One region of the Terrihabitans rhizophilus genome, then DNA from elsewhere that is predicted to be linked to it. Evidence: predicted binding sites of a transcription regulator. Region 1 holds the regulator's gene; each other region holds the start of a gene.

Region 1 (7,105 bases):
GACTGAACGGCCCAAGAGCAAGCCCGAACGGGGTCCGGGTGCCACCTGCTGAAGCTTTTGGCGATGCATGCACCGTTGCGGCCGGCATCAGCCAGAGGGTCCGCAGCAGGGCGCGGGCTTCATCCGCGTTGGCGAACACCCGTCCGGTCGACTGGCGGACAGTATCCAGCGCGCCGAGCCCGAGAAGCACGCCTGCGGCACTCGCAATGTCCTGCCGTGCCGCCTCCGGCGCATCGTCCCTCACGCCGGTCACCGCGCCGCCGCTCCGCTGCGCCCACCGGTCCAGAAGCACATCGAGGCGGGCCGACTGACTTCGGATGGTGGTCTTCTTGAAGGTCAACGGACCCACCATGGTCGCAACGGCAAGCAGCAGCACGACGCCGGGAACAAGGCGAATGTCGAAGCGCTCGCGGAGCACAACGAAGCACGCAAGCAGCATCACGGCCGCCGCCGTGATCAGGGCCAGCACATGCCGCTCCGGCGTCACCCCATAGGCCCCGATGCGCTGCCACGTCGCCAGCGCCAGCAAGGCCACGGGTACGGCGGTCATCGGGAACCACAGCCGCCGGATCCAGCGAACCGCCGGGGCGACATCTCCATCGGGCCGGTAGCTCGCCAGCAGGCCAAGATTGCCAATGAACAGAAAGGCCGAGACGATCCAGCCAACCTGGTTGCGCGGCACATCCATGGTGAGCGCGATCTTGGCTGCGTAAAGGTGCAGCACCACCGCATAGATCGCGGCCAGAACGGCGAGGATGATGCCCAGCGCCGCCACGGCTCTTCGAATGAGCCCGTCCGGCGCTTCCGGAGACTGCCTGTTCCCCAGCAGCGAAAGCCACAGGAGCGGCAGAACGAGGGCGAAGCCAAGCGCCCACACATATTGCATCACGGTGTCCGTCACCGTGATGCCGAACAGGTACCGGATGCTGTAGAGGATCGCCGCCAGCCCGATCATGATCACGAGCGTGCTCAGCCCGGCGAAGGCGAGGCCGGACAGGGCCGAGAGGTTGAAGACCCAGCTCCGCCGTTCCTCGTCGCGCAGAAGCGACAGCGAACCCGTCGCCGCGAGCGCGATCGCGGCCACTCCGGCGGCCTCTGGACTGAACCAGTGCGACTCGTGGAACACGGCCGAGATCGCGCCCGTCGTCGCGGCAAGAAGTTGTAGAAGCGCACGCCCACGTCCAAGGCCGTGAGCTTCCGACATCACGCCTGCCGCCACCGACGCGGCAAAGGCGACAAGGCAGCCGATGCCGACCATCTCCGCCATGGTGTGATCGAGACGGTCATGGATTTCGGCGATCGCCATGGCGGTGACGATGACGGATGCGGCTACCGCTACGGGAAAGCGCGTCACCGCGCGCTGGAGATCGGCCTGCGCGAATGGCAGAGCCTTTATCCGCGACAGAAACCCCGATCCGTCTTGCCGCATCGCATCCTCCCCGTTCGGCCCCTTCAGGATGCGAGCACGCCCCTGAAAGGTCGAGAACCTAGCCGTATCGTTCCAGTTTGCGGGAAAGCAACCGGATGTTAACCGTTGCGGAACACATAAGGAACAGCTACCTTTTTGTTCCTGATTTGTTTTGATTCATCCGCCGAGGTGCCCATGCTCACGCGAAAGCAGCACGAGCTTCTGCGCTACATTCATGAGCGCCTGAAGGAATCGGGTGTCCCGCCCTCGTTTGACGAGATGAAGGAGGCACTTAACCTCCGTTCCAAGTCGGGCATCCATCGCCTCATCACTGCGCTTGAGGAACGTGGCTTCATCCGCCGTCTCCCGAACCGGGCTCGCGCGCTGGAAGTGCTGAAGCTGCCCGAGACGGTGGCCCCGCCCATGCGGCCGACCGGGAAGTTCCAGCCAAGCGTCATCGAAGGCAATCTCGGCAAGGCGCGCCCGCGTGCGGCCGATGATGACGAGGAGCGCGGCCATTCGGCGTTCGTGCCCGTCATGGGCCGGATCGCGGCCGGCGTGCCCATCGAAGCCATCCAGACCCGCAGCCACACCATCGCAGTTCCACCGGAAATGCTGACGGGCGGCGAGCACTTTGCGCTCGAGGTGCGCGGCGACTCGATGATCGAGGCCGGCATCCTTGAGGGCGACGTGGTCGTCATCCGCAAGGCCGACACGGCCGCAACCGGCGACATCGTGGTCGCGCTGGTGGATGACGAAGAAGCCACGCTGAAGAGGCTCCGCAAGCGCGGGGCGTCCATCGCTCTCGAAGCCGCCAACCCAGCCTACGAAACCCGCATTTTCGGACCCGACCGGGTGCGCGTGCAGGGCAAGCTGGTGGGGCTGATCCGCCGCTACTGAGGCGTTCGGCCCAGCGGAGCACGGCTGAAAATGATGCGGGGAGGTCCTGTCCGGACCTCCCCGTTTTCGTGCTTGAAGCTGCGAACAGTCGATGCGGCCGGGCGTGGATGCCGGGCCGCACGGATTGCCGTCAGCCGCGATCCTTGGCCGGAACGAAGCTGCGCTCGACGGCTCCATTGTAGAGCTGGCGCGGACGTCCAATGCGCTGCGCCGGGTCTTCCAGCATTTCCTTCCACTGTGCGATCCAGCCGACGGTGCGTGCCACCGAAAACAGCACGGTGAACATCGAGGTCGGGAAGCCCATCGCGCGCAGCGTGATGCCGGAATAGAAATCGATGTTCGGGTACAGCTTGCGCTCGACGAAGTACTCGTCCTGCAAGGCAACCTTCTCAAGCTCCACCGCCACGTCGAGCAGCGGATCGTCCTTGATGCCGAGCTCGTCCAGAACCTCATGCGCGGTCTGCTGCATGATCTTGGCGCGCGGATCGTAGTTCTTGTAGACGCGGTGCCCGAAGCCCATCAGGCGGAATGGATCGTTCTTGTCCTTGGCCTTTTCCACGAACTCCGGAATGCGGTCCGGCGTACCGATCTCTTCCAGCATCTTCAGCGCCGCCTCGTTCGCGCCGCCATGGGCGGGGCCCCACAGGCAGGCAACACCGGCCGCGATGCAGGCGAACGGGTTTGCGCCCGACGAGCCCGCGAGGCGAACGGTGGAAGTGGATGCGTTCTGCTCGTGGTCGGCGTGCAGGGTGAAGATGCGGTCCATGGCGCGTGCCATCACCGGGTTCACCTTGTACTCCTCGCAGGGCACGGCGAAGCACATCTGCAGGAAGTTGGACGCGTAATCGAGGTCGTTTCGCGGATACACGAACGGCTGGCCCACCGAGTACTTGTAGGCCATCGCCGCAAGCGTCGGCAGCTTTGCGATCATGCGGATGGACGCGATCTCGCGTGCGTTCGGGTCCGCCACATCGGTCGAGTCGGGGTAGAAGGCGGCCATGGCGCCAACGCTGGCCACCATCACGGCCATGGGGTGCGCGTCGCGGCGGAAGCCCGTGAAGAAGCGGGTCATCTGCTCGTGCACCATGGTGTGGCGCGTCACGCGGCGCTCGAAGCTCTCGCGCTCCTTCGCGCTCGGCAGTTCGCCGTACAGCAGCAGGAAGCAGGTCTCGAGGAAGTCGCCGCCCTCGGCCAGCTGGTCGATGGGATAGCCCCGGTAGCGCAGAATGCCCTCGTCGCCATCGATGAAGGTGATGGTCGAGGCGCAGCTCGCGGTGGAGGTAAAGCCGGGATCGTAGGTGAACATCCCGGTCTGCGCATACAGCTTGGAGATGTCGATGACGTCAGGTCCGGTCGAACCTTCCAGTATGGGAAGTTCGATCGTCTTGCCGCCGACGGTCAGCGAAGCTGTCTTGTCGCTCATACGCGCACCCTTTCTCCAGACAGATAGCATTCCCGTTGCCACGGAAAGGCCGTGATTTCAGCTAAGCGAATTTACCCCCGGCCACAAGAGAAGGGTGTGACAGCACGATTTCGTTCAGCCGGCTTGATCGGCCAGGCGGGCGAGGCTTTCGTCTCGGCCGAGCACCGCCAGCACCTCGAAGATCGGTGGAGACACCATCTTGCCCGTGAGCGCCGCACGCAAGGGCTGCGCCGCCTGCCCCAGTTTGATCCCCTGCTCCTCGGCGAACGCCCGCACCTCGGCTTCGGCGGCCTCGGCCTCCCAGTTCGGCAGCGCGGCGAGACGGCCGGCCAGCTTCGCCACACGTTCGCGTGTGCCATCCGCCGCCAGCGCCTGCTCGGCCTTCGCGTCGAGCGCCAGCGGACGGTCGACCAGCAGGAAGCTGGCATTGTCCATGAGCTCGATCAGCGTCTTGGAACGCTCCTTCATGGCCGGGAGCATCACCCGGAACGCGTCCCAAAGACCGGCATCGAGCTTAGCCTTGGCTTCGGGCCCGCCCGGAAGATAGGGCAAGGCGTCGGCAAAGATCTGCACCAGTTCCTCGTCGGGCGTGGCGCGCATGTAGTGGCCGTTGAGGTTCTCCAGCCGGCCAAAATCGAATCGTGCTGCCGAGCGGCCCACATCCGAGAGGCTGAAAGCCTCCACCATCTCCTGCGTCGAGAATATCTCCTGGTCGCCATGGCTCCAGCCGAGGCGGACGAGGTAATTGCGCACCGCGACCGGCAGATAGCCCATCTCGCGATAGGCCTCGATGCCGAGCGCACCATGGCGCTTGGACAGCTTGGCCCCGTCCGGCCCGTGGATCAGGGGGATGTGCGCCATGCGCGGCACGTCCCAGCCGAGCGCCCGGTAAATCTGGATCTGGCGCGCGGCATTGGTGAGGTGATCGACCCCGCGCACCACATCGGTAATGCCCATGTCGTGATCGTCCACCACGACCGCGAGCATATAGGTCGGCGTGCCGTCGGAGCGCAGCAGGACGAGATCGTCCAGATCGGCGTTCGGGAAGGTCACGGCGCCCTGCACCGCGTCATCGACCAGCGTCTCACCTTCATTGTTCACCCGCAGGCGGATGACCGGCTTCACGCCTTCCGGAGCCGTTGCCGGGTCGCGGTCGCGCCAGCCGCCGTCGTAGCGGGGCGGCTTGCCGGCCGCCAGCGCGCTCGCCCGCATGGCGTCGAGTTCCTCGACGGTGTCGTAGGCCCGGTACGCCGCGCCCTGCGCCAGCAACTGGTCCACCACGGCCCGATGGCGGTCCGCGCGCGAGAACTGGAACACGGGCTCGTCGTCCCAGTCGAGGCCCAGCCATTTCAGCCCGTCCATGATGGCGTCGATGGCCTCCTGCGTGGAACGCGCCCGGTCCGTGTCCTCGATGCGGAGCAGCATCTTGCCGCCCTTCGATTTCGCGAACAGCCAGTTGAACAGGGCCGTGCGCGCCCCGCCGATGTGAAGAAAGCCGGTGGGAGACGGCGCGAAACGGGCGATGACGGGATCGGACATGGGCGAACTTTGGCAGGTGGGATGGGGGGCGAGCGCGCTGCGCTTCGGCGTGGCTCCGTGTAGCATGGCCCGCGACGAAAGGGGAACGGGGTGGGGAACGGGGTCGGCAGCATGGGGGCTGCGCCATCCGCACGGCGGCATGGCCGTGGCACCGCCGCGTTCCGTTTGCGCCAACTGCTTCCCGTGTCTGGCGGTGCGCTGACCTCGGCCCTGGAAGAAGAGCGCGAGCGCGGCCGATTCTTCATCTGGCTGCCAGTACTGGCCATCTGCGGGGTGATCCTCTTCTTCGCGGCCCCCGACGATCCTTCGCTGACGGCGTCAGCGCTGGCGTTCCTCGCCGCCCTCGCAATGTGCGCCGCCGCGCGGAAGCGCCCGACCGGGTTCTGTGTTGCCGTGTCCGTGGCCGCCATCATCGGCGGCTTTCTCGCGGCCGGCCTGCAGGTCCACCGCGTCGCAGCGCCGGTGCTGGAGCGTGGCGTTCGCGGCGAGGCCGTCGGCGTGGTGGAACGGCGTGAGCCGCGTGCGCGTGGCGCGGTGCGCCTGCTGATCCGTGTTGAGTCCATCGCGGGCGTGCCGGAAGACCACAGGCCGCGCTTCGCGCGCGCAACGGTGCGGGGAGCGGATGGCGTTGCCGCCGGAAGCCGTGTCGCCATCGACGCCTATTGGCGACCACCGCCGCAGGCAGTGCGGCCCGGTGGCTATGACTTTGCGCGGGAGGCGTTTTTTACGGGCCTTGGCGCAGTGGGCAGCGAGGCGAAGCCCCCTCGCCTGCTGGATCCACCACCGCTGACCCCGATGGGCCGGTTCAGCGCGGCGACGGACCGGCTGCGCAATGCGATCTCCGCGCGCATCCAGCAGGTGGTCCCCGGAGACGCGGGCGCGATCTCCGCCGCTCTCGTGACCGGGCAGCGCGGCGACATCTCGGCGGCGGCCAATGATGCGCTGCGCACAGCGGGCCTCTACCACGTCATCTCCATCTCCGGCCTGCACATGGCCTTGTTCGGAGGCGGCGTGTTCGCCGCCCTGCGCCTCCTCCTCGTCATGGTGCCGGGGCTCGGGCTCCACGTCCCGGTCAAGAAATGGGCTGCGGCGGCGGCCCTGCTGGGTGCCGGTGGCTACCTCTATCTGTCCGGGAACGAGGTCGCCGCGCAGCGCAGCTTCATCATGATCTCCGTCGTCTTCCTCGCGGTCATCGTGGATCGCCAGGGCCTCACCATGCGCAATCTCGCCATCGCCGCGCTGTTCGGCATCGCGCTCACGCCTCATGCGGTGCTCGGCCCGAGCTTCCAGATGTCGTTCGCGGCCGTGCTCGGACTCGTGTCCTGGTACGAGCGGACCCGGTGGCAGGTGCCCGATGACGAACCCCGCTCCAGCGGTCGCGGCGTGGCGCGCCGGGTGTGGATCTACGTCCTCGGCATCGTCGTGACGACGATCATCGCCGCCCTGACCACCGGCCCGTTCGCGGGGTTTCACTTCCAGCGTATCGCCGTGCACTCCCTGCTGTCGAACCTCGTCGCGCTGCTTGTGGTGGGCACGCTCGTCATGCCGTTCGCGCTGCTCGGCTTCGTGCTGATGCCATTCGGCCTCGATCCGCCGGCCTGGATGGTCATGGGCTTCGGCGTCGACATCATGCTGGCTGTGTCCTACTGGGTAGCCGATCTTCCCGGCGCCCTGGTGGCGCTACCCGCCTTCTCCGCCTCCGCCGTTCTCTTCCTGGCCCTCGGATTGTGCTGGATCGCCATCTGGACGACATGGCTTCGGCTTCTCGGCGTGCTGCCCGTCGCACTGGGGGTCGCTCTCGCCGCGATCCCTGACCGGCCGGACATCTACATCGA
Region 2 (7,105 bases), on a different contig from region 1:
GGGCAATGTGATGAAGGGCAGCGCGGTCTTCAACGGCAGGCGAAGCTGGGTGAGGTCTTCCATCCGGATGGCCCGCACGCGGCGCGCGCGGATGAGCCGGTCCACCGTCTTCACGCCGAATCCGGGGACGCGCAGCAGTTCCTCGCGGTTGGCCAGGTTCACGTCCAGCGGGAACCGCTCGCGGTTGCGCAGCGCCCAAGCCAGCTTGGGGTCGATGCCGAGATCAAGCATGCCATCCGTGCCGGCGAAGATTTCCTTGTTGTCGAAGCCGTAGAACCGCATCAGCCAGTCGCCCTGATAGAGCCGGTGCTCACGCACCAAAGGCGGCGCCTGCGGCGGCAGCAGCGAGGAGGCATCGGGGATAGGACTGAAGGCCGAGAAGTAGACGCGGCGCAGCCCGAACGAGCCATAGAGATTGGCGCTGGTGGCAAGGATCTCGCTGTCGGGCGTGGCGTCCGCGCCGATGATCATTTGCGTGGACTGGCCAGCCGGTGCGAAGCGCGGCGCCTTCCGCTCGGCCTTGGCCTCGTCGATCTTCAGCCGCATCCGCCCCATGGAACGGCGGATGGCGCGCGCATCCTTTTCCGGCGCGAACCGCTTCACACCCTCTTCTGTCGGCAGCTCGATGTTGATCGACAGCCGGTCCGCATAGCGCCCGGCCTGCGCCAGCAGCAGTTCATCCGCGTCGGGTATGGTCTTGAGGTGGATGTAGCCGCGGAAGCCGTGCTCCTCGCGCAGCTTGCGGGCGACTTCGACCAGCTGCTCCATGGTGTAGTCCGGCGAGCGGATGATGCCGGACGAGAGGAACAGGCCTTCGATGTAGTTGCGCTTGTAGAAGTCGAGCGTCAGCGTCACGACCTCGTCCACCATGAAGCGCGCGCGCGGCACGTTCGATGAGGCGCGGTTCACGCAGTACAGGCAGTCGAACGCACAGGCGTTCGTCATCAGGATTTTCAGCAGCGAGATGCACCGGCCATCGGGGGCGTAGGAATGGCAGATGCCGGCGCCCTCCGTGGAGCCGATGCCGGGATTGCCTTTGGAATTGCGCTTGTCCGTGCCGCTCGACGCGCAGGATGCATCATATTTCGCGGCGTCGGCCAGGATTTCCAATTTTCGCTTTAGGTCCATCGATCTCGCACCTGATGGTGGGAGTATAGAGTTCCCTCTATGTTCTTCAATGGCCGTTTTTCGGTCACGGCGCCGCACCGCACGCAACAAAAAAAGCCGGGCATCGCGCCCGGCTTCTGCATTCGGTTGGCTGGGGGACGATCAGTCCTTTGCGCGTTCCACATAGCTCGCATCCTCGGTGAGGATGACGATGCGGGTGCCGACGCCGATATGCGGGGGCACGTTGGTGCGCACGCCGTTGGAGAGGATGGCCGGCTTGTAGGAGGAGGATGCCGTCTGGCCCTTCATGGCCGGCTCGGTCTCCACCACTTCCAGCGTCATGCGCTGGGGCAGTTCGAGGCTAAGCGCGAGGCCGTTGTAGATGGACAGCTGAACCTTCATGCCCTCCTGCAGGTACGGCGCGTAGTCGCCCACCACGTCGGCCGGCACGGCGATCTGCTCGTAGCTCTCCGGGTTCATGAAGTGGAAGCCGTCGCCGTCCGAGTACAGGAAGGTGTGGTCCATGTCCTCGACGAAGGCGCGCTCGACCTGCTCGGTCGTGCGGTAGCGCTCGGACACCTTCACGCCGTCGGAGATGCGGCGCATGTCGAGCTGCGTCACGGGCGTGCCCTTGCCGGGATGGATGTTCTCCGCCGTGAGGATGACGTAGAGGCGGCCGTCCTCGGCCTCGACGACATTGCCTTTGCGAAGCGAGCTGGCGATAACCTTCACGATCTGTCCTCTGATAGGCCGCAGATCACAGTCCACGGTGTATGGGTCTCTGACCGCCCGTCTCGCACACTTCGCCGCTCTGAGAAAGACCTCATGGCCCCTGCCGCGCCATTCTGGCGGCCCGACCATCATGCCGCCCGCCGGCCATTGCTGCTGCAGCGCGGGCGCATCAAGGCACGGCTGAGGGGCTGGTTCGAGGCTGATGGGTTCGTGGAGGCGGAAGCCGGCGTGCTCCAGACCTCGCCGGGGAACGAGGCGCACCTGCATGCCTTCGCGACACGTTTCGAGCAGCCGGGAGCGCACGTGCAGCCGCTCTTTCTGCACACCTCTCCGGAATTTGCGCTGAAGAAACTGCTGGCGGCCGGCGAGACCAGGCTGTTCGATTTTGCCCGCGTGTTCCGCAATGGGGAGCGCAGCGCGCTGCATCATCCCGAGTTCACCATGCTGGAATGGTATCGCGCGGGCGAGACTTACGAGTCGCTGTTCGCGGATTGCGCGAACCTCCTTCGCCTTGCCGCGGAGACGGTGGGGCGTCATCGCTTCCTCTTTCGAGGGAGGGAATGCGATCCCTTCGCGGAGCCGGAGCGCATCACGCTGGCCGAGGCGTTCGAGCGTTTCGCGGGAATCGACCTTCTCGCCACCGTGTCGGCAACAGAGACGGACCGGAACGCGTTGGCCGCGCAGGCACGTGCCGCTGGCATCCGCGTCGCCGGGGACGATGTGTGGGCCGACGTGTTCAGCCGCGTCCTGGTGGAGCGGATTGAACCGCGTCTCGGCATCGGCCGCCCGACGATCCTCCACGAATATCCCGTGGCCGAGGCTGCGCTGGCCCGCCCCGCACCGCATGATGAGCGGGTAGCAGAACGCTTCGAGCTTTATGCCTGCGGGGTGGAATTGGCCAACGGCTTCGGTGAACTGACGGACGCTGTCGTTCAGCGGGCGCGGTTTGAAGCCGAGATGGCCGAGAAACGCCGCGTCTACGGCCATGACTATCCACTGGACGAGGACTTCCTTGCCGCTCTCGACATCATGCCAGAGGCTTCGGGCTGCGCGCTGGGATTCGACCGGCTGGTGATGCTGGCAACGGGCGCCGAGCACGTCGAGCAGGTGATCTGGACGCCGCTTGCAGAAGGTCCTCATGCCCGGGCTTGACCCGGGCATCCAGAAAGCCGCACACGCCCCGCTGGATTGCCGGGTCACGCCCGGCAATGAGGAAGGCTGATGGCTGCCACTGCAACACTCCGCTCGGCGGACGACCTGGCTGACGCGGGACTTATCGACCCCAGCCAGGCCCTCGTGCTTGAAGCCGTCTCGGACCGCTATGCCATCGCGATCCCGCCGGCTTTGGCGAAGCTGATCGATCGGAACGATCCGAACGACCCGATTGCCCGGCAATACGTGCCTTCACCGGAGGAACTGCACACCACGGCGGAAGAACTAGCCGATCCCATCGGCGATCTGGCCTTCTCACCTGTCGAGGGGATCGTCCACCGCTACCCCGACCGCGTGCTGCTGAAGCCGCTGCATGTCTGCCCGGTCTACTGCCGCTTCTGCTTTCGCCGGGAAATGGTCGGGCCGGAAGGCTTGGGCACGTTGTCGTCCGAGGCTCTCGACTCCGCATTTGCCTACATCGCCGCGCACCCGGAGATCTGGGAGGTGATCCTTACAGGCGGCGATCCCTTGATGCTGGCGCCGCGCCGGCTCGCAAGCATTCTCGCGGCGCTGGACGCCATTCATCACGTGAAGATCGTGCGCGTCCACACCCGCGTGCCGGTGGTGACGCCGGAGGCGGTGGATGAGGCGATGGTGCGAGCGCTGAGCGCGTCCAGCAAGACTGTGTATATCGGCGTGCACGCCAACCATCCGCGCGAGATGACGGACGCGGCGCGTGGAGCCTGCGCCCGGCTGGCCGATGCGGGTCTGCCCCTGCTGAGCCAGACCGTGCTGCTGCGCGGGGTGAACGACGATCCCGCGGTGCTGGCCGATCTGATGCGGGCCTTCGTAGAGAGCCGGGTGCGGCCTTACTACCTGCACCACCCGGATCTGGCGCCGGGCACCGCCCGTTTTCGCCTGACCATCGCGGAAGGACAGGCCATCATGCGTGCGCTGCGCGGCCGCGTCTCGGGCCTGTGCCTGCCGACCTATGTGCTGGACATCCCCGGCGGGCACGGCAAATCGCCGGTGGGTCCGAATTATGTGAACGGCGGCGAAGTCGAGGATTTCCGGGGGCAGGCGCACGCCTACCCGCCGGAATAGACACTACTGCCCTGCGCGCAGGGCCTGCAGCAGTTCCGTGCTGGGATAGCTGTCCGCCGGTTGGCCGAGACGGACCTGCTCCTTCTTGATGGCCGCGCGGCTGCCGGCACCCACGATGCCGTCGATCTTGCCGACATCGTGGCCCTTGGCGGCAAGCAGGCGCTGAAGATCCTTCACGCCATTGGCGTCGAGATCCGGCGTGCCATCGCCCGTAGACATGGGGCGCGCGCCCTCCAGCCTCGTCGCCATATAGGCGGCGGTCGTCGAGTAGATGAGCGAGTGGTTCCACGTCAGGTAAACGTTCTTGAAGTTGGGATAGGCCAGGAAGGCCGGGCCATGGCGGCCCTGCGGCAGGTGCAGGGACGAGGCCGGGCCGGAGATCGGCTTGCCGTCCGTGCGCCGCACGCCCCAGCCGGTCCACTGCTCGGCGGTGTGTTCCACTGTGAGATCGGCCTGATCCAGCGGCACGTCGGGCGAGATCTTCACCTCCACCAGCCAGGGCTGGCCGGCCTGCCAGCCTAGATGCTTGATGTAATTGGCCGCGGAGCCGAGCGCGTCGGCGTCGGACTTGATGAGGTTCACGCGGCCATCGCCGTCATAGTCGAGGCCGAAATCCACGTAATGCGTGGGCAGGAACTGGAACTGCCCGAGTTCGCCGGCCCAGGGACCGCGCATCTGGTCGGGCGTGAGGTCGCCGCGACCCACGATCTTGAGGATGGCCATCAGCTGGTCGCGGAACATGTCCGCCCGCTTGCAGTCATAGGCGAGGGTCGCGACCGAGCGGATGGTATTACCGTTGCCGAGGAAGCCGCCGAAATCCGTTTCCAGACCCCAGAAGGCGGTCAGCACGCCGGCAGGAACGCCGAACTCCTGCTCGATGCGGCGGAAGGTGGCGGCGTTCGCGCGGATCTTCGCCTCGCCGTTGGCGATGCGGTTGGCGTTGGCCATGCGCCCGGCGAACTGGACGAAGCTTTGCGTGAAGACGGCCTGCCCGCCGCGATCCTTGCCGACGGTGGCCTGATCGAAGGTGACGCCATCGAGCGCCGAGGCGATGGCGCGGCTGGAGATGCCCTGTGCCGCCGCATCACGCTTGAATTCCGACAGCCATGTCTCGAAGCTGCGGCCGCCCTGGCAGGACGCGTCCTGTGCGCGGACCGGAACGGTCCATGTCATCGCGAGGGCCAGACCAAAACCTGCCAGAACCTGCCGCTTCATAGGTCAACTTCCCATCTTTGGCCCCGACCGGGGTCAGAGCACCTCAACCTCGTGCACGCGGATGACGATCTCGTCCTGTTCGAAATCCCGCTCCAGGCCCCGCCGGTAGGCACGCCACCAGTCGCGGTCCAGATCGCCGACCATCACCTCGAACACCACGATGTCATCCTGCGCCACGCCGTCATTGCCGCCGGTCCAGCGGCCCTCCGCGGGTGCCCGCGTATGGGCCGTGAGGCCGCCGTGCCGTTCCGTCAGGTGATGCTTCACCGCATCGAATCGCTCGGATGGCACCTCACCGCCATGCTTGAACTGCAAAGGGAGCAGGATCGTGACGAGGTGCGGCACGGATCACGCCGCGGCGAAGCGGAGGTTTATGCGCGTGCCGCGATGGGCCGGGTCGAACTCGACGGTCGTGCCGAGGATCCGCGCCATGGCGTTGATGATCTTCGATCCCAAGCCGCCTCCTTTTGGCGTGCCCTGCCCGGTCCAGCCGATGCCATCATCCTCGACGGTGATGTTGACATGCTCCCCATCGGCGCGGGCAAGCTGCACGCGAATGCCACCCTCGACGCCTTCGGGATAGGCGTATTTGTAGGAGTTGGTGACCAGTTCCGTGATGAGCATTCCCAGCGACACCGCCTTATCGGTCGGCATATGCACCTGGTCGCCCTTGAACTCGATCGGGTGCGGACGACCCTCGCCGCTCAGGGCGGATTCCAGCTCCTCGAGCAGGCCATCCAGATAGGTGCCGATCTCCACGAAGCGCACATCGTCGGAGGTGTAGAGGCGACGGTGGATCTGCCCGATGGCGGCGATGCGGCCCTGCGTCTCCAGAAGCGCCGAGCGGGCGGCGGCGTCCGTGACCATCGCGGTCTGCATCGTGACGAGCGAATTCACGAGCTGGAGGGAGTTGGCGACGCGGTGATTGACCTCGCGCAGAAGAAGCTCCGCGCGGTCGCGCGCTTCGCGAACCTGCCGCTCCGCCTCTTCCTTGGCCTTTTGCAGCTTTCGCTGCTCGACAGCCTGAATGATGGCGCTTCGCAGCAGTTCGAGGAAGATGCCCTCGACGTCCTTGATGACGTAATCGGTGGCACCCGCCTTCAGTGCCGACACGGCGATGCGGCTTTCGTCCGCTCCCGTCACGTAGATGACGGGCGGCGCATCATCCATGGCCCTGATGTCGTCCAGGGTCGCCAGTCCGTCCTTGCCGGGCATGAAATGGTCGAGCGTGACCGCGTCGAACCGCTCCACGCGAAGCCGTTCCAGCCCTTCATCGCCGCTCGACGCGAACGCGACATCGAAGCCATGCCGCGTCAGCGCCTTTTCGACCAGCCGCCGCAGACCCGGATCGTCGTCGACATAGAGCACGCGGATGCCCTCGGACGGGGGCGCCTCCGCGGCCGGTTGTTCGTTCATATGGCGTCAGGAACCTGGATGACGGAGAGGAACAGGCCGAGCTGGCGGATGGCCTGCGCGAAGGTCTCGTAGTCCACCGGCTTGGTGATGTAGACGTTGCAGCCCAGATCGTAGCAGCGCTGGATCTCGACCTTGTCGTCGGTCGTCGTCAACACCACCACCGGCGCCTTGCGCAGGTGCTCGTCGGCCTTGATCTTCGCGAGGATGTCCGTGCCGCTCATGTCCGGCAGGTTGAGGTCCAGCAGCACGAGGAACGGCCCGGCGCCGCGCGTTTCCGCCGTCAGCAGGAAATCCAGTGCCTCGGTGCCGCTGACGAAGTGCTTGACCTCATTATTGACGCCAGCCCGGCGGATGTTGCGCTCGATGAGGCGCGCATGCC
Region 3 (7,105 bases), 250 kb from region 1:
TTGCAGGCTTGCACAGGGCGCGACGGTTGAGCCTCATCCCCTTGAGAACGCGGAGGAAGCGCATAGTTTCCCCCGCAACGGCACGTTTGGAGAATCGCCATGCGCTATCTGCACACAATGGTCCGCATCAAGGATGTGGACGCCTCGCTGGATTTCTATTGCCGCAAGTTCGGCATGGTCGAGACGCGCCGCAAGGAGGTGCCGGCCGCCCGCTTTACCCTCATCTTCCTTGCCGCGCCGGAAGACAAGGACGCGGCGCTTGCCGGCAAGGCACCCGAACTCGAGCTCACCTACAACTGGGATCCGGAGGAATACGGCGAAGGCCGAAACTTCGGCCATCTCGCTTTCGAGGTCGACAACATCTACGAGACCTGCGACCGCCTGATGCGGGAAGGCGTAACCATCAACCGGCCGCCGCGGGACGGGAACATGGCGTTCGTGCGCTCACCGGACAACATCTCCATCGAGCTCCTTCAGAAGGGCCCTGCTCTGCCGCCGCAGGAGCCGTGGTCTTCCATGCCCAATACGGGCAAGTGGTGATGAGCACGGGAACCCTTGTTTCCACCGACTGGCTGGCCGCCAATCTCGGCCAGCCGAACCTGTCCGTGGTCGATGCCAGCTGGCACATGCCGGATGCCGGACGCGATGCCGCAGCCGAGTTCCATGAGCGGCACATTCCGGGTGCCGTTCACTTCGACATCGACAAGGTGGCGGATCCTTCCTCTGGGCTTCCGCACACCTTGGCCGACGAGGCGCACTTCGCGGCTGCAGCCGGTGCGCTCGGGCTGTCCGAGAACCGGATCATCGTCGTCTATGACAGCGCCGGGCTGTTCTCGGCTCCACGGGTGTGGTGGAACCTGAAGATCATGGGCGCCGAGCATGTCCATGTGCTGGATGGCGGCTTGCCGAAATGGCTTGCAGAGGGTCGTCCGGTGGAGAGTGGCGAGGCCAATCCCGAGGCGGTCACCTTTTCTCCTCGCCTCGATCATGGCGCCGTGGCGCATGTGAATGATGTCATGGCGGCGCTGGATGCCGACATCCAGATCGTCGATGCACGCTCGCCCGGACGCTATCGCGGCGAGGAAGCCGAGCCACGCCCCGGCGTGAGGCCCGGCCACATCCCCGGCAGCCACAACGTCCACTACCGGACCTTGCTAGCCTCGGATGGGCGCCTCAAGAGCCGCGAGGAACTGGCGGAGGCCTTCGGCGCCGGCGGCGTCGATCCCACGCGCCCGATCATCACCACCTGTGGCTCCGGTGTATCAGCGGCCATTCTCGCCTTGGGCATCGAGCAACTCGGCCATGAAGTGCCTCGCCTGTTCGACGGCTCATGGGCGGAATGGGGCGGCCGGCAGGATCTGCCTATTTCTCAGGGCTAGAGCTGTCCTTGTGCGTGGAGGTGGAGAGGAACTGGCCCACCGGTTCCAGCCCCTCCACGTGGTCGGAAAACACCTTGATCATCACCAGGATGGGCACCGCCATCAGCGCGCCGATGATGCCCCAGAGCCACCCCCAGAACGCGACCGAGATCAGGATGGCGACGGCGTTCATCTCGAGCCGGCGCCCAACGATCATGGGCGTGAGGAACTGCCCCTCGATGATGGCCACGACGGCATAGATCGCGGGCGCGAGCAGCGCGTAGCCGATGGTCGGGAACGAGACCAGCGCCACGACGAACACAAGGCCGCATCCGACCAGCGCGCCAAGATAGGGAATGAAGGCAAGGAAGAACGCCAGCACGCCCCAGAGAACCGGGTTTGGCATTCCGAGAAATGCCATGCCGATCCCGACCGCGCCGCCATAGGCCACGTTGATGAACGCGATGGTGAGGAGATAGCGCGAGACCTCGCGCTCGATGTCCCTGGAGATGTGCACCGCGCGCTTCTTGTCCTTCATCGTCGGCAGCACCTTGACCAGCTTCTCCCGGAAGAGGTCTCCCGCCGCGAGCAGGAAGAGCAGCAGGACCAGCGTCAGGCCGAGTTTGGTGGCGATGGCCGGCATGCCCGTGGCCGCCCGGTTGAGGATGCCGGGCTGCTTCATCACCACTTGCTGCACGTCGGGATCGTCCTTGCCGCCGAGCTCGCTGACCTGCTCGTTGACCTGCGCTACGAAACCGAAGGAGCTGCGGAGAACAGACAGCTTCTCCTCGATCTGCTGACCGATGCGCGGGGCGTTGTCGATCCAGCCGCTGATCGGCCCGCTAAGTGAATAGCCGCCGACGCCGATGAGTGTGAGCAGTGCAACCACGATCACCGTCGCGGTGATGCCGGGCATGATGCCGAACCGCTGAAGGAACCGGACGATCGGGCTCAGCAGAACCGCGATGAAGAAGGCCAGCGCGATCGGAACGAGCACGTCTTGCGCAAAGTAGAGGGCGCCCGTCAGCAGGATGAGAAAGATGCCGATGATCGACGTGCGCACCAGCCCCTGCATGGATACGATCAGCGGAGCGGCGCGGTCGGCGGAGCCGGTGGCACTTTCATCGGCTTCGTTCTTTTGCATCTTCGTCCCAGCTGGAGTGTACCCTTCAGGGCAACGTGTCGGGGGTCATGGTGTTCCCGTGGTTGATCCGGGGGATCGCGCCGGGCACAAGGATGGATAACACCCTCTCCTCGGGACCGCTCCATCGCCATGGCCGATCATCTGAAATCCGGAAGCACCTCCGGGCCGAACACCCGCCTGGTCAGCGCCGGGCGACGCCCTGCCGACCAATTCGGCTTCGTGAACACGCCGGTCTACCACGGCTCCACGGTGCTCTATTCGAGCGCCGACGACCTCTACGCGAACCGAAACAGGTACTCGTATGGCCGCCGCCATTCGCCCACCATCGACGCGCTCTGCGACGCGCTGACGGAGCTGGAAGGTGCGGCCGGCACGGTATTGGCTCCATCGGGGCTTGCTGCGGTAACGACGGCGATCCTGGCTGCCGTTTCCGCCGGCGACCACATGCTGGTGGCCGATAGCGTCTACCACCCCATGCGCCATTTCTGCGACGGCGTGCTGAAGCGCTTCGGCGTGGAGGTCTCCTATTACGATCCGCTGATCGGGGCCGGCATCGCGGAGCTGATGCAGCCGAACACAAAGGCCGTGTTCACCGAAAGCCCGGGCTCTCAGACCTTCGAAGTTCAGGACATACCGGCCATAGCCGGGGCGGCGCACGCCAGAGGCGCCCTCGTGCTCATGGACAACACATGGGCCACGCCGCTTCTGTTCGATGCGCTTGGCCATGGCGTCGATCTGTCGATACAGGCCGGCACCAAATATGTGTCCGGCCATGCCGACGTGCTGATCGGCTCGGTGTCGGCCAATGCGGCGGCCTGGCCGCGCCTGCGCGACACGCATGGCGATCTGGGGCTCACGGTTGGACCGGACGACATCTATCTTGCGACGCGCGGACTGCGCACGATGGGCCTCCGGCTAGAGCGGCACCACGCCTCCGGACTCGCCATCGCCCGCTGGCTTCTCGAAAGGCCCGAGGTACGGCGCGTCATGCATCCGGGGCTTGAGGAAGATCCCGGCCATGCAATCTGGAAGCGGGATTTCCGTGGCGCTTGCGGGCTGTTCGGCATCGAACTCGAACCAGTGGAGAACGCGCGTGTCCGCCGCTTCCTTGATGCTCTCGCCTTGTTCGGGATGGGCTACTCATGGGGCGGCTATGAAAGCCTGATCGTTCCGTTCGATATCTCGAAGAGCAGGTCCCTGCCCTCGGTCTTCGAAGGTCCGACCTTGCGCATCCACATTGGGCTGGAAGACGTCGCGGACCTCACCGCAGATCTGGACCGGGCGCTTGCCGAACTTAGGACATAAAAAAAGCCGGCCATCCTCGGATGGCCGGCTTTTCTGTGAGTCCGCTCGAAACTTAGCGAACGGGCTTCTTGATCTCGTCCTGGTTCTCGTTGGTCGGCGTCGCGCCGGTACGCTGGGACTCGGAGTTCTCGATCTGGCTCGGAGCAGTCGGCTTGGCAGCGGTCGCGTCGCGGCCCATCTGGCTCTCCTTGGCACCCTCGATCTGCGAAGCCTCGCGGCCCATATCGGAATTGATCGTGGAAGACGGGGACGTCTGCGCAAGAGCCGGAGCAGCCGCAAACATCATCAGAGCAGGAACAAGCAGGATCTTCTTCATCACATTCTCCTTCGAAGTGGCGCCGCAATTGAACGCCTGATTTGCGAGAACAACCGTCTATGTGACAAAGAGTTCCAGAATCTCCGCCAAGTCGATCTGCTCCTTTTATAGGCAAACGGTGGGCTAACCGCTGAGCAAGAGACTAGAACGGAATTTCATCATCGATGATATCGCCCATGCGGCCGCCGCTGCTTCCGCCGCCGCCACCATAACCTCCACGGCTTTCACCGCCACCACCGCCGGAAGGCCGTCCGCCGCTTCCGCCCCCGTAGCCGCCACCGCCACCTGAACGGCCGAAGTCACCCCCACCGCCATATTCATCCTCGCCGGAGCCGCCGCCCGCACCGCGGCCGTCGAGCATGGTGAGGACGGAATTGAAGCCCTGCAGGACCACCTCGGTCGAATACTTCTCGACGCCTTGCTGATCGGTCCATTTGCGGGTCTGGAGCGCACCCTCGATGTAGAGCTTTGAGCCCTTCTTCACATATTGCTCGACCACCTTCACCAGCGGTTCGCTGAAGATGACCACGCGGTGCCACTCGGTCTTCTCCTTGCGCTCACCGGAATTTCGGTCACGCCAGCTCTCGGTCGTCGCGAGGCGCAGATTAGCGATACCCTTGCCGTCCTGCGTGCGGCGGATTTCCGGATCGGCGCCGAGATTGCCGATCAGAATGACCTTGTTGACACTGCCGGCCATGACCATCTCCTGTCCGTAAATGTTGGGCACCCTATTGCCCGGACGCTTCCTCGACAACAGGCGCATGACCGGGAGCGGGCGGTTATCCCCTCCGCCGAAACGCCTCGACGGCGAAGTGGCGGCGCATCTTCGTTCTTGCTATGTTCTTAGATGCGGCGACTCGCGGGCGCAAGACTTCTATGGTGTATTGCTACTACTCCCACTCTCCACGGAAACGGCCGGCGCAAGCCCGGCCTCGGGCTGTTTGATGACCGGCAAGACGATCTCCATTCGCGGAGCACGCGAGCACAATCTCAAGAACGTCGATCTCGACATCCCCCGCGACAAGCTGGTGGTGATGACGGGCCTGTCCGGCTCCGGCAAGTCGTCGCTCGCCTTCGACACCATCTATGCCGAGGGCCAGCGGCGATACGTCGAAAGCCTGTCGGCCTATGCCCGCCAATTCCTGGAGATGATGCAGAAGCCCGATGTGGACAGCATCGAGGGGCTCTCGCCGGCCATATCCATCGAGCAGAAGACGACGTCGAAGAACCCACGCTCGACGGTGGGCACCGTCACCGAGATCTACGACTATATGCGCCTGCTGTGGGCGCGCGTAGGTATTCCCTATTCGCCTGCGACCGGCCTCCCCATCGAGAGCCAGACCGTCAGCCAGATGGTGGACCGCGTGATGGCCTTGCCGGAAGGCACGCGCCTGTTCCTGCTGGCGCCGGTGGTGCGTGGCCGCAAGGGCGAGTACCGCAAGGAGATCGCCGAATTCCAGAAGAAGGGCTTCCAGCGGCTCAAGGTGGACGGCGAGTTCTACCCGATCGACGAAGCGCCGGTGCTCGACAAGAAGCTGAAGCACGACATCGACGTGGTGGTGGACCGCATCGTGGTGCGTCCGGACATCGCGGCGCGCCTGGCGGACAGCTTCGAGACGGCTCTCGGGCTGGCGGATGGCATTGCCTTCATCGAATATGCCGGCGAGAAGGATGACAAGGGTGCGGGCAAGCGCATCACCTTCTCGCAGAAGTTCGCCTGCCCCGTCTCCGGCTTCACCATCGCCGAGATCGAGCCGCGGCTGTTCTCCTTCAACAATCCGTTCGGCGCCTGCCCCGTTTGCGGCGGCATCGGCCACGAAATGCGCATCGACGCCGCGCGCATCGTGCCGGACGAGACGCGCACGCTGAAGGGCGGCGCCATCGCGCCGTGGGCCAAAAGCACCTCGCCATTTTACGGACAGACGCTAACCTCGCTCGCCAAGCATTACGGCTTCAAGCTGACCACGCCGTGGAAGGAACTGCCGGAGAAAGCGCAGGAAGTGATCCTGCGCGGTTCGGGCAATGAGAAGATCGGGTTCGTGTATGACGACGGGCTGCGCGCCTACGAGACGCGCAAGACCTTCGAGGGCGTCATCACCAATCTCGAGCGCCGCTGGAAGGAAACCGACAGCGACTGGGCGCGCGAGGAGATCGGCAAATATATGGGCGAGACGCCCTGTGCGGCCTGCGGCGGTGCGCGCCTGAAGCCGGAAGCCTTGGCGGTGAAGATCGGGATGCGGACGATCTCGCAGATCACGGAACTGTCGGTCACGGCGGCCAGTGACTGGTTCATCGCCCTGCCCGAGCAGCTGACTCCCAAGCAGAACGAGATCGCCGGACGCATCCTCAAGGAAATCCGCGACCGCCTGCGCTTCCTGGTCGATGTCGGCCTCACCTATCTCACGCTAGGCCGCGCCTCTGGCACTCTCTCCGGCGGCGAAAGCCAGCGCATTCGGCTGGCCTCGCAGATCGGCTCCGGCCTTACCGGCGTTCTCTATGTGCTGGACGAGCCGTCGATCGGCCTGCACCAGCGCGACAATGAGCGCCTGCTGGAAACGCTGAAGCGGCTGCGCGACCTCGGCAACACCGTCGTGGTGGTCGAGCACGACGAGGACGCCATCCGCATCGCGGACTTCGTGGTCGATGTCGGGCCCGGCGCCGGCATTCATGGCGGCCAGATCATCGCCCAGGGCACGCCAGAAGACGTGATGGCGCACCCGGACAGCCTGACGGGCAAGTACCTGACAGGCGAGATGTCGGTGCCCATCCCCAAGACGCGACGCAAGTTCGACAAGAAGCGCACCCTGAAGGTCACCAATGCGCGCGAGAACAACCTCAAGAACGTGACGGCGGAGATTCCGCTCGGCACCTTCTGCTGCATCACCGGCGTGTCGGGCGGCGGCAAGTCGAGCCTGCTGATCGACACCGTGTTCAAGGCGGTGGCGCGCCGCCTGAACGGGGCGAACGACCATCCAGGCGCGC

The links. Region 1 encodes LexA, which represses DNA repair genes until DNA is damaged. Its sites were predicted from a motif close to TGTTCNNNNTGTGTTCNG; they were not measured.
Region 2: SCD90_RS13055 (putative DNA modification/repair radical SAM protein) is a predicted target of LexA. The motif match lies at 1,158-1,175, and genes of this name have one in related genera.
Region 3: uvrA (excinuclease ABC subunit UvrA) is a predicted target of LexA. The motif match lies at 4,951-4,968, and genes of this name have one in related genera.

Annotation. Positions count from the first base shown of each region.
Region 1 is NZ_JAXAFJ010000002.1:338,206-345,310, forward strand. Features, by position in the region: gene SCD90_RS05195 (DUF4153 domain-containing protein) at 1-1,429, opposite strand, end outside; gene lexA (transcriptional repressor LexA) at 1,604-2,308, shown strand; gene gltA (citrate synthase) at 2,439-3,731, opposite strand; gene gltX (glutamate--tRNA ligase) at 3,846-5,270, opposite strand; gene SCD90_RS05215 (ComEC/Rec2 family competence protein) at 5,361-7,105, shown strand, end outside.
Region 2 is NZ_JAXAFJ010000008.1:97,110-104,214, reverse strand. Features, by position in the region: gene SCD90_RS13055 (putative DNA modification/repair radical SAM protein) at 1-1,128, opposite strand, end outside; gene efp (elongation factor P) at 1,270-1,839, opposite strand; gene epmA (EF-P lysine aminoacylase EpmA) at 1,933-2,991, shown strand; gene SCD90_RS13040 (lysine-2,3-aminomutase-like protein) at 3,061-4,095, shown strand; gene SCD90_RS13035 (lytic murein transglycosylase) at 4,099-5,310, opposite strand; gene SCD90_RS13030 (hypothetical protein) at 5,344-5,655, opposite strand; gene SCD90_RS13025 (sensor histidine kinase) at 5,659-6,726, opposite strand; gene SCD90_RS13020 (response regulator) at 6,723-7,105, opposite strand, start outside.
Region 3 is NZ_JAXAFJ010000002.1:87,559-94,663, reverse strand. Features, by position in the region: gene SCD90_RS03995 (VOC family protein) at 100-540, shown strand; gene sseA (3-mercaptopyruvate sulfurtransferase) at 540-1,379, shown strand; gene SCD90_RS03985 (AI-2E family transporter) at 1,363-2,502, opposite strand; gene metC (cystathionine beta-lyase) at 2,632-3,807, shown strand; gene SCD90_RS03975 (hypothetical protein) at 3,860-4,123, opposite strand; gene ssb (single-stranded DNA-binding protein) at 4,266-4,820, opposite strand; gene uvrA (excinuclease ABC subunit UvrA) at 5,068-7,105, shown strand, end outside.